2 regions of the Aeromonas sp. TECH754 genome follow, and region 1 is predicted to be linked to the other one. Evidence: predicted binding sites of a transcription regulator. Region 1 holds the regulator's gene; the other holds the start of a gene.
The links. Region 1 encodes LexA, which represses DNA repair genes until DNA is damaged. Its sites were predicted from a motif close to ANCTGTNTNNNNANACAGNT; they were not measured.

Region 1 (4,422 bases):
CTTGACCGAGATGACCAATCACCCAGGTATCCACCAGCCCGAGCAGCGGGGTGGTGACGTTGGAAAACACCATCGGCAGGGCAAGCACAAACACGGCGCGGTGGCGCCGGGGATCGCGCAACCAATGCGGGATCAGCATGGGCAGGGCCAGTTTTGCAGCATCACTGGTCGGCCAGCCGCACTATCCGCGCGAAGTCCGAGACCAGGGTTTTCATCGCCACATGAGGCACCTGACCTGAGTCCATCTGAGGTCTGAACACGGCCGTCATCTTGCCCTCTGGACTGATCAGGACGATCGAGGCCGAGTGGTCTATCAGGTAATCCTTGCTGCCGTGATCGACGATGGAGTAGACGAGGCCGAGGTTGCGCACGAAGGGAAACAGCTGGTTGTGAGGGCCGGTGGCCGCCTTGAACTCCGGCTGGAAGAAGGCGGTGTAGCGCTTGAGGCGGGCGCTGTCATCCCGCTGGGGATCCGCCGAGATGAAGGCCACCTGACTGCCGGGCGCGATTTTCTGCAATTCAGGATAGACGGAGCGCAGATCGGCCAGCGTGGTCGGGCAGATGTCCGGGCAATAGGTATAACCGAGAAACAGGAAGGTCCAATGCCCGCTCAGACTGGCCGCAGTGAAGGGTTTGCCATCGCCGTCGGTGAGGGTGAAGGGGTTGATATCCCGCCCCGCCGGATAATAGTCAGCCTGCTCTGGCAAGGAAGGCTGGCTCCAACTGTATGCGATCATCATGCTGCCAACCAGCAGCAAAAACAGCAGGGGGTAACGTGGTTTAATCATATAAAACAGAGCCTTGCTAGTCTATTCAGGCGATGGGGCGGGCCCGGTGCAGGGGTATTGTAACCCGGAGCATGCCGCCTCTGGCTACCCCGGAGTCCGGATATCGGGCACAAAGAGGGTCAGTTCGGGCTACGCTGGCCCTCATTATTCATCATGGATAGGAAAAAACAGAAGCCCCACGTCAGGTGGGGCTCACAGCATGCTGGCGAAATGGATCAGGGTCGCCGCCGGTGCTGCGCCTGGGGACGCCGGGCCACGGCGTGCAATGGAACGACCGGGGCAACCCAGGGGGCATCCGGCAACCCTATGTCGTGGTGGCGGCGAAACAGGCGTACCAGATGGACAATCTTGTCCTTGGGGCATCCCAGCCAGATGGTCCAGCCATCCCCCTTGTGATACACCCAGAGCGCATAGAACCACGTCATCCGACTGCCCTTGATGAACCGGGTAATGGAGGATGCGGGCGCTGCGGCCAGACCCGGATCCCATGGCGAGCTTGAAGCCATACCTGTCCTCCTTGCTCAACAGGCCACGTCGACCAGTGTCCTGCCATCAGGATGACAGGCAAAACACCGTCGCGTACTGACTGAGTCGTGCCGGGTCATGGACTCTGTGCGAGCGCCCTGACGACTCTCCCTTCTCTCCGGCGCCGCCTTGGCGGTCGCCAGTGTTGCATCCCTTCGACCTTGTGCTGGCCGGTTCAGGCAACAATCCGGATCATGGCCGATCCCGTGGCCCGGTAACGGCGCATCGCGCCTCCTCAAAGGATATATCCGAAATGCCGGCTGTGTGGCGGCACTCTCATTGTTGCGCTCGCTTTGCCGCTTTCTTTTGTAGCAAACGATGGGGCAGAAAATGCTGGGTATCGGGGAGAAACAAGCAGGCGGGGCAAACGGCAGAAACAAGACGGCCTCCCGCAGGAGGCCGTCCATCAGATCTCATTACCGGATCTTACATCCAGTCGGCATTGCGGATCACGCCGACCGCCAGCCCCTCTATGGTCAGATGCTGGCTGGAGAGATCCACCGAGATGGGCGCGAGCTCTTCGTTTTCCGGCAGCAGCCACACCTGGCTGCCCTTGCGCTGGAAGCGCTTGACGGTGACATCCTCATCGAGGCGAGCCACCACGACCTGGCCATTGCGCACGTCCTGGGTCTTGTGTACCGCCAGCAGATCGCCATCCATGATGCCGATGTTCTTCATGCTCATCCCCTGTACCCGCAGCAGGAAGTCTGCTCGTGGGTGGAACAGGGCGGGATCCACCTGATAGTGGCTCTCGATGTGTTCCTGGGCCAGGATGGGTTCGCCCGCCGCCACCTTGCCGATCAGTGGCAGACCGCTCTCTTCCGGCGCGGCTTCCTCTTCTTCGATCAGCAGACGGATGCCGCGGGAGGTACCGGGCATGATCTCGATGACCCCTTTCTTGGCCAGGGCCTTCAGATGTTCCTCGGCCGCATTGGCCGACTTGAAACCAAGCTTCTGGGCGATCTCAGCACGAGTCGGCGGCATACCGGTCTCGCTCATGTTCGCCTTGATAAGCGCCAGCACTTCAGCCTGGCGGGGGGTAAGAGGTTTCATAGCATGGGCACCTGTCTTTTTATACAGCACACTGGCAGTATATACAGTGCTGGGGCCAAGGCAAGGCGTTGCTGATATTTGTCGTCTGCTTCTCGCAAAATGGCGCATTCTTGATCCTGCACAGGCACTCATCCTACCTCTCGGCGACAAGCCAGCGGTGATTTGTTATGCTCACGCCGCATTTTTTTGGAGAGCAGACACCCATGTCCATCGGACAGAACATTTCCAGAGCCATCCTGCAATGGCCGGTCAGCTTCTTGGTCAATCACAAGAGCCTGCCGGAAAACCCCATTACGGAACTGGATCTGGACCCGGCCAGACCCATTGTCTATGCCCTGAAGACCAGCTCGATCACCGATCTGATGACCCTGCAGCAGTGCTGCGAGGATCTCGGCCTGCCCGGCCCCTTCACCCCGCTGGAACTGGGCGGCCAATTGCTGCCGCGCTATGTCTGCCTGGATCGGCCACCGCCCCTGTTTGGCAAACGCACCAAACCGCTCCCCTTCTTGCAAGAATTTCATCAGTTGCTGGATCTGCACAAGCAGGATCCGGCGCTGGATATCCAGGTCGTCCCCGTCACCCTGTTCTGGGGTCGCGCCCCTGGCCGCGAGGGCGAAGAAGCCTCCGGCTGGAACATCATCAGCAGCCTGGCGCCAAACCGGCTCAAGAAGGCACTGATCGTGATCCTCAAGGGGCGCGAGAACCTGGTGCGCTTCTCCCCGCCGCTCTCCCTGCGTCATATGGCAGACAAGCACGGTACCGACGAGGCTATCGCCCACAAGCTGGCGCGGGTGGCCCGCACTCATTTCAGCCGCCAGCAACTGGCGGCAACCGGCCCCAAGCTGCCCAACCGCAACCTGTTGTTCAAGCAGTTGCTGGATTCGAGCGTGATCCAGCAGGCCATCGAGGAAGAGGCGCAGCGCGAGGGAATCAGCCTGGAGAAGGCGCAGAAGCGCGCACACGGCTACATGGACGAGATCGCCTCCAATTTCTCCTTCCGGCTGATCCGGCTCGGCGAGACCTTCCTCGGCTGGTTGTGGAACAAGCTCTACCGCGGCCTGTCGGTCAACGGTGCCGAAAAGGTGCGCCAACTGGCACAGGAAGGCCACGAGATAGTCTACGTGCCCTGCCATCGCAGCCACATGGACTACCTGCTGCTCTCCTATGTCATCTATCACCAGGGCATGGTGCCACCTCACATCGCGGCCGGCATCAACCTCAACTTCTGGCCGGCGGGCCCCATCTTCCGCCACGGCGGCGCCTTCTTCATCCGCCGCACCTTCAAGGGCAACCCGCTCTACAGCACGGTGTTTCGCGAGTACCTGAACCTGCTGTTCGCCAAGGGCTACTCGGTGGAGTTCTTCACCGAAGGGGGACGCTCGCGCACCGGCCGCCTGCTGCCTCCCAAGACCGGGATGCTGGCCATGACTCTGCAGGCCATGATGCGCGGGCTGGACAGGCCGGTGACCCTGGTTCCGGTCTATCTGGGCTACGAGCATGTGATGGAGGTGAACACCTATCACAACGAGCTCAAGGGCAGCCGCAAGGAGAAAGAGAGCTTCCTGCAGGTGCTCGGCATCTTGCGCAAGCTGCGCAACTACGGCCGGGGCTTCGTCAACTTCGGCGAGCCGTTGACCCTCAACAGCTACCTCAGTGAGCAGGTCCCGCACTGGAAGGAGAGCATCGGCCAGGAGGAGCGCCCCGACTGGATGGCGCCCACCGTCAACCGGCTGGCCGAATTGCTGATGACCCGCATCAACGATGCGGCCGCCGTCAATGGCCTGACCCTGAGCGCACTGGCGCTGCTGGCTGCCGAGCGCCACGCCCTGACCCGTGATGAGTTGCAGGCGCAGCTCAACACCTATCTGGACTTGCTCAAGCAGGTGCCCTACAGCCCGCACAGCACCCTGCCGGACGAGGATGCCCGCACCCTGCTGGATCAGGCGATGGAGCTCAACAAGTTCGAGGTGAGCGAGGACAAGCTCGGCCAGATAGTCAGTCTGGATCGCTATCAGGCGATCCTGCTGACCTACTACCGCAACAACATCCTGCACCT
Region 2 (4,422 bases), 2.4 Mb from region 1:
TGCGCCGGGTCAACGTCGACGGCATCACCAAGGCCGAGCTCGCCAGCTGGAAGAGCGGCGATACCGTGCTGCTCTCCGGCAAGATCCTGACCGGTCGCGACGCGGCTCACAAGCGTATTGCCGACATGCTCAAGAAGGGGGAAGGGTTGCCGGAAGGGGTCGACTTCACCAACCGCTTCATCTATTACGTGGGCCCGGTCGATGCGGTCCGTGACGAAGTGGTCGGCCCGGCGGGCCCCACCACCTCCACCCGGATGGACAAGTTCACCGACATGATGCTGGGGGAGACCGGCCTCATCGGCATGATTGGCAAGTCAGAGCGTGGCCCCAAGACGGTGCAGAGCATCAAGGAGCACAGGGCCGTCTATCTGATGGCGGTCGGCGGCGCCGCCTACTTGGTGGCCAAGGCCATCAAGAAGGCACGGGTAGTGGCCTTCGCCGACCTGGGGATGGAGGCCATCTATGAGTTCGAGGTGGAGGACATGCCGGTGACAGTGGCGGTCGACTCTGAGGGCAACAACATTCACGAGACGGGCCCGGCCTACTGGTCTGCCAAGATTGCCGAGCTGGACGTCAAGCTTTCCTGATCTGCATTGCGGTATCCATCCGTCTCGGTGACGGCTGCCAGGCAGCCTTGTGGCCAGCACGGCGAAAAGAGGCGACCTCGGGGTCGCCTCTTTTTTATGGCTCGGGTTTCGTGCCCGCAGGCTCAGTCGCCATGCCGCTATCGAGAGAGGAGGGCGAGATCATTAAACCTTCCGGCACGCATCCTTCTCGACACATGGCGGTACATCGAGGATGCCGCGCTCAATGGTTGAGGTAGATGTCCTGGCCGCCATAACAGAGGTGGCCGCCCTGAATGGGGAGAGGGGCATTCTGGGGCTCGAAGAATCGGGTCAGTACACCGGAGCGTTGTCCCAGTGTGCTCAGTTTGCCGTGATCCAGGGCCACTTCTTGGGGCAGCCAGGTCAATACGGCGGCGCAGTGGCCGTTGCCCAGGCTCTGCTCCAGCACCCGCTGCCAGTTTTTGATCTTGGCGCCGTGGACCACCAGTATCCGGGCGGGGTTGATCCCCTGCGCCTGCCACTGCTCGGCCACGGGCAGGCCGGGCGGGGCGATGAGCAGGATCCAGCCGCTGTTACCCTGGCTCAGTCGTCCCAGCTCGTCGAGCAGCGGCGCGGCATGAAGGTCACTTGCCAGTCGAGGCTCATGCTCCTGCTTGCTCTGATGGCGGGTGGGCCAGGGATTGATCAGGCCGGCAGAGGGGGAGGAGGTGAGGTGACTCAGGGGCTGGCTCATATAAGTGTCCTGTATGAATAACCATGCTGTATGCGTATACAGTAGTTCCATCTCATGCCGGTGACAAGACATTTGTGGTTAAAAATGTGAGCGGATTGACAAGGCCATGATCTACTTGGTTGAATTAAAAAGATATTTATCCCGATGGTGTGGTGGGTGTTTTTTGAACTATGGACAAAGCGGGGGCAGGCGCTCATGGTTATACAGTCTGTATGGCAAGAGGAGAGACCAAGATGGATGTCAGTACCTTGCAACGGCTGGATGCCAATATTCTGCTCGGGATCATCAACGAGAAGCTGCGGCTGGAGTGCGATGGTCTGGAAGAGTTGCTGGCCTACTACGACATGACAGAGGATCAGCTGGCCACGCGTCTGCAACAGATTGGCTATCACTACGATCCCATGAGCAATCAGTTCAAGGCCCATGGATAATTCGCCCACCAAGTGTGCCCCAACTGGGGCACCTTCCTTTTTTATTGCCTGGCGATGCATTGAACATTGAAACCGGTTTCAACGCGCACTGTGGTGGGCGTTATTTTCACGTATTTTCAGATGTGCGCAATCGCTGAAAACCTATTCATGATAATATCTTGAAAAGTAATTATTAACTGCATGATTTTTATCTGAATTTTAATTTTGTTAAGGTAACTTTAAGGAAAGGGTTTTCATGCTTTAACTGTCATCTTTATGCGTTAAAGTGTGACTCACGTTAACTTTTAAGCCAACGGCTTTAGCTAGTATGCCCACGCCGGAACATATTATGAGATAACAACAGCGCCGGTCCCAAAATGGGATAACAATTTTTATTTGTAACGAAGGAAAATGGTTTATGGCTACCAAGAAGAAGACAGACCAGGATCTCCAACTGGATAAAGATCAGCTCAAAGCGAGTATCGTGCGTCACCTGCGTTCTACCTTGGGGACAAGCGAACAGAAAGCCTCGCCAGAAGCGTGGTGGAAAGCGACCGCCGCCGCCGTCAACGAACAGGTGTACGAACGCCTGACCCGCACTCAGCAGACGCATTTCAAGAAAGATACCCGTGCCATCCACTATCTCTCTGCTGAGTTCCTGATGGGGCGCCTGACCTCCAACAACCTGCACAACCTCTCCTTGTACAAGACCTGCGAAGAGGCACTGGGTGAACTCGGTCTGGAACTGACCGACCTGTGCGAGCAAGAGCCCGACATGGCGCTCGGTAACGGTGGCCTGGGCCGCCTGGCCGCCTGCTTCATCGATTCCCTGGCGACCCTGAACTACCCGGCGGTCGGCTACGGCATCCATTACGAACACGGCCTGTTCCGTCAGGAAATTCAGGATGGCCACCAGATCGAGCGTCCGGATTCCTGGCGTGAATATGGCAACCCCTGGGAGATCTGCCGCCCCGAATCCGTGCAGGAGATCCCGCTCTATGGCTACGTCGAAACCGTGTTCGGCGACAATGGCGGCCTGAAGAAGGTGTGGCACGCCGGTCGCAAGATCAAAGGGGTGCCTTGGGATATCCCGGTGGTGGGCTTTGGCGGTCACACCGTCAACATCCTGCGCCTGTGGGAATCTCGCGCCTCCGAGTTCTTTGACTGGGACGTGTTCAATGCCGGTGGTTACATCGACTCCCAGACGGAAAAAGCCCAGGCAGAGACCATCTCCAAGGTGCTCTATCCGAACGATGATACCGATGCGGGCAAAGAGCTGCGCCTGATCCAGCAGTACTTCTTCTGTGCCTGCTCCATCAAGGACATCATGCGTCGCTACAAGCGCGCCCATGGCAGCGACTTCAGCAACTTCGCCGCCCAGATCGCCATCCAGCTCAACGACACCCACCCGACCGTGGCCATCCCCGAGCTGATGCGGGTGCTGGTGGATGAAGAGGATCTGACCTGGGAAGCCGCCTGGTCCATCTGCTACCGGGTGTTCTCCTACACCAACCATACCCTGTTGCCCGAAGCACTGGAGAAGTGGTCGGTCAGCCTGTTCGAGAAGGTACTGCCCCGTCATCTCGAGATCATCTACGAGATCAATGCCCAGTTCCTGAACAACCTGGTCGAACCCAAGTGGCCGGGTGACGATGCCATCAAGGCCAAGCTCTCCATCATCGAAGAGGGAGCTGTGCGCAAGGTGCGCATGGGCAACCTGTGCGTGATCGGCTCCTCCAAGGTCAACGGCGTGGCCGAGATCCACTCCAAGCTGGTGAAAGAGGATCTGTTCCCCGAGTTCGCCGCGCTCTGGCCAGAAAAAATGTGCAACGTCACCAACGGTGTCACTCCCCGTCGCTGGCTGCTGGCCTGCAACCCGGAGCTCGCCGAGCTCTACAACGAGGTGGTGGGCAAGGAGTGGCCGCTGCAGCTGGACAAACTGCGCGCCGTCACCCAGTTTGCCGATGACGAGGCGTTCCAGCAGCAGTTCATGCGCATCAAGCGCCACAACAAGGAGAAGCTGGTCAAGGTGATCAAGGCCGAGACCGGGATCGAGGTCAGCGCCGAAGCCATCTTCGACATCCAGATCAAGCGTCTGCACGAGTACAAGCGCCAACAGCTGAACCTCATCCACATCATGGCGCTCTACCGTCGCCTGCTGGCGAACCCGGATTATGACATGCACCCGCGGGTGTTCATCTTCGGCTCCAAGGCCGCGCCTGGTTACAAGCTGGCCAAAGACATCATCTTCGCCATCAACAAGCTGGCGGATCGGGTCAACAATGACAGCCGCATCCAGGGCAAGCTGAAGGTAGTGTTCATGCCGAACTACCGCGTGAGCCTGGCAGAGAAGCTGATCCCGGCCGCCGACGTGTCCGAGCAGATCTCCACCGCCGGTTATGAGGCATCCGGTACCGGCAACATGAAGATGGCACTGAACGGCGCCATCACCATCGGGACCCTGGACGGCGCCAACATCGAGATCGCGGAAGAGGCGGGTGCCGAAAACTGCGCCATCTTCGGTCTGGACGTGGACGAGGTGAAGGCATTGAAGGGGCGCGGTTACAACCCGTATGACTTCTACTACGCCAACTCCGAGCTCAAGGCCGTGCTGGACTGGTTCGATACCGACTACTTCACGCCGGGTCGCCCGGGCGAGCTCTCCTCCATCAAGCGCTCCTTGCTGGAAGGGGGGGATCCTTACCTGACCCTG

Region 2: the regulator LexA is predicted to act here: its motif matches at 1,324-1,343, upstream of ACZ9IL_RS05770 (DUF4250 domain-containing protein).

What each region holds. Positions count from the first base shown of each region.
Region 1 covers NZ_JBWBRA010000001.1:3,782,053-3,786,474, forward strand. Annotated here, with positions in the region: gene ACZ9IL_RS17270 (MATE family efflux transporter) at 1-139, opposite strand, end outside; gene ACZ9IL_RS17275 (SCO family protein) at 162-788, opposite strand; gene ACZ9IL_RS17280 (hypothetical protein) at 1,004-1,294, opposite strand; gene lexA (transcriptional repressor LexA) at 1,740-2,366, opposite strand; gene plsB (glycerol-3-phosphate 1-O-acyltransferase PlsB) at 2,570-4,422, shown strand, end outside.
Region 2 covers NZ_JBWBRA010000001.1:1,344,666-1,349,087, forward strand. Annotated here, with positions in the region: gene ACZ9IL_RS05760 (fumarate hydratase) at 1-587, shown strand, start outside; gene ACZ9IL_RS05765 (cell division inhibitor) at 808-1,299, opposite strand; gene ACZ9IL_RS05770 (DUF4250 domain-containing protein) at 1,533-1,730, shown strand; gene ACZ9IL_RS05775 (glycogen/starch/alpha-glucan phosphorylase) at 2,128-4,422, shown strand, end outside.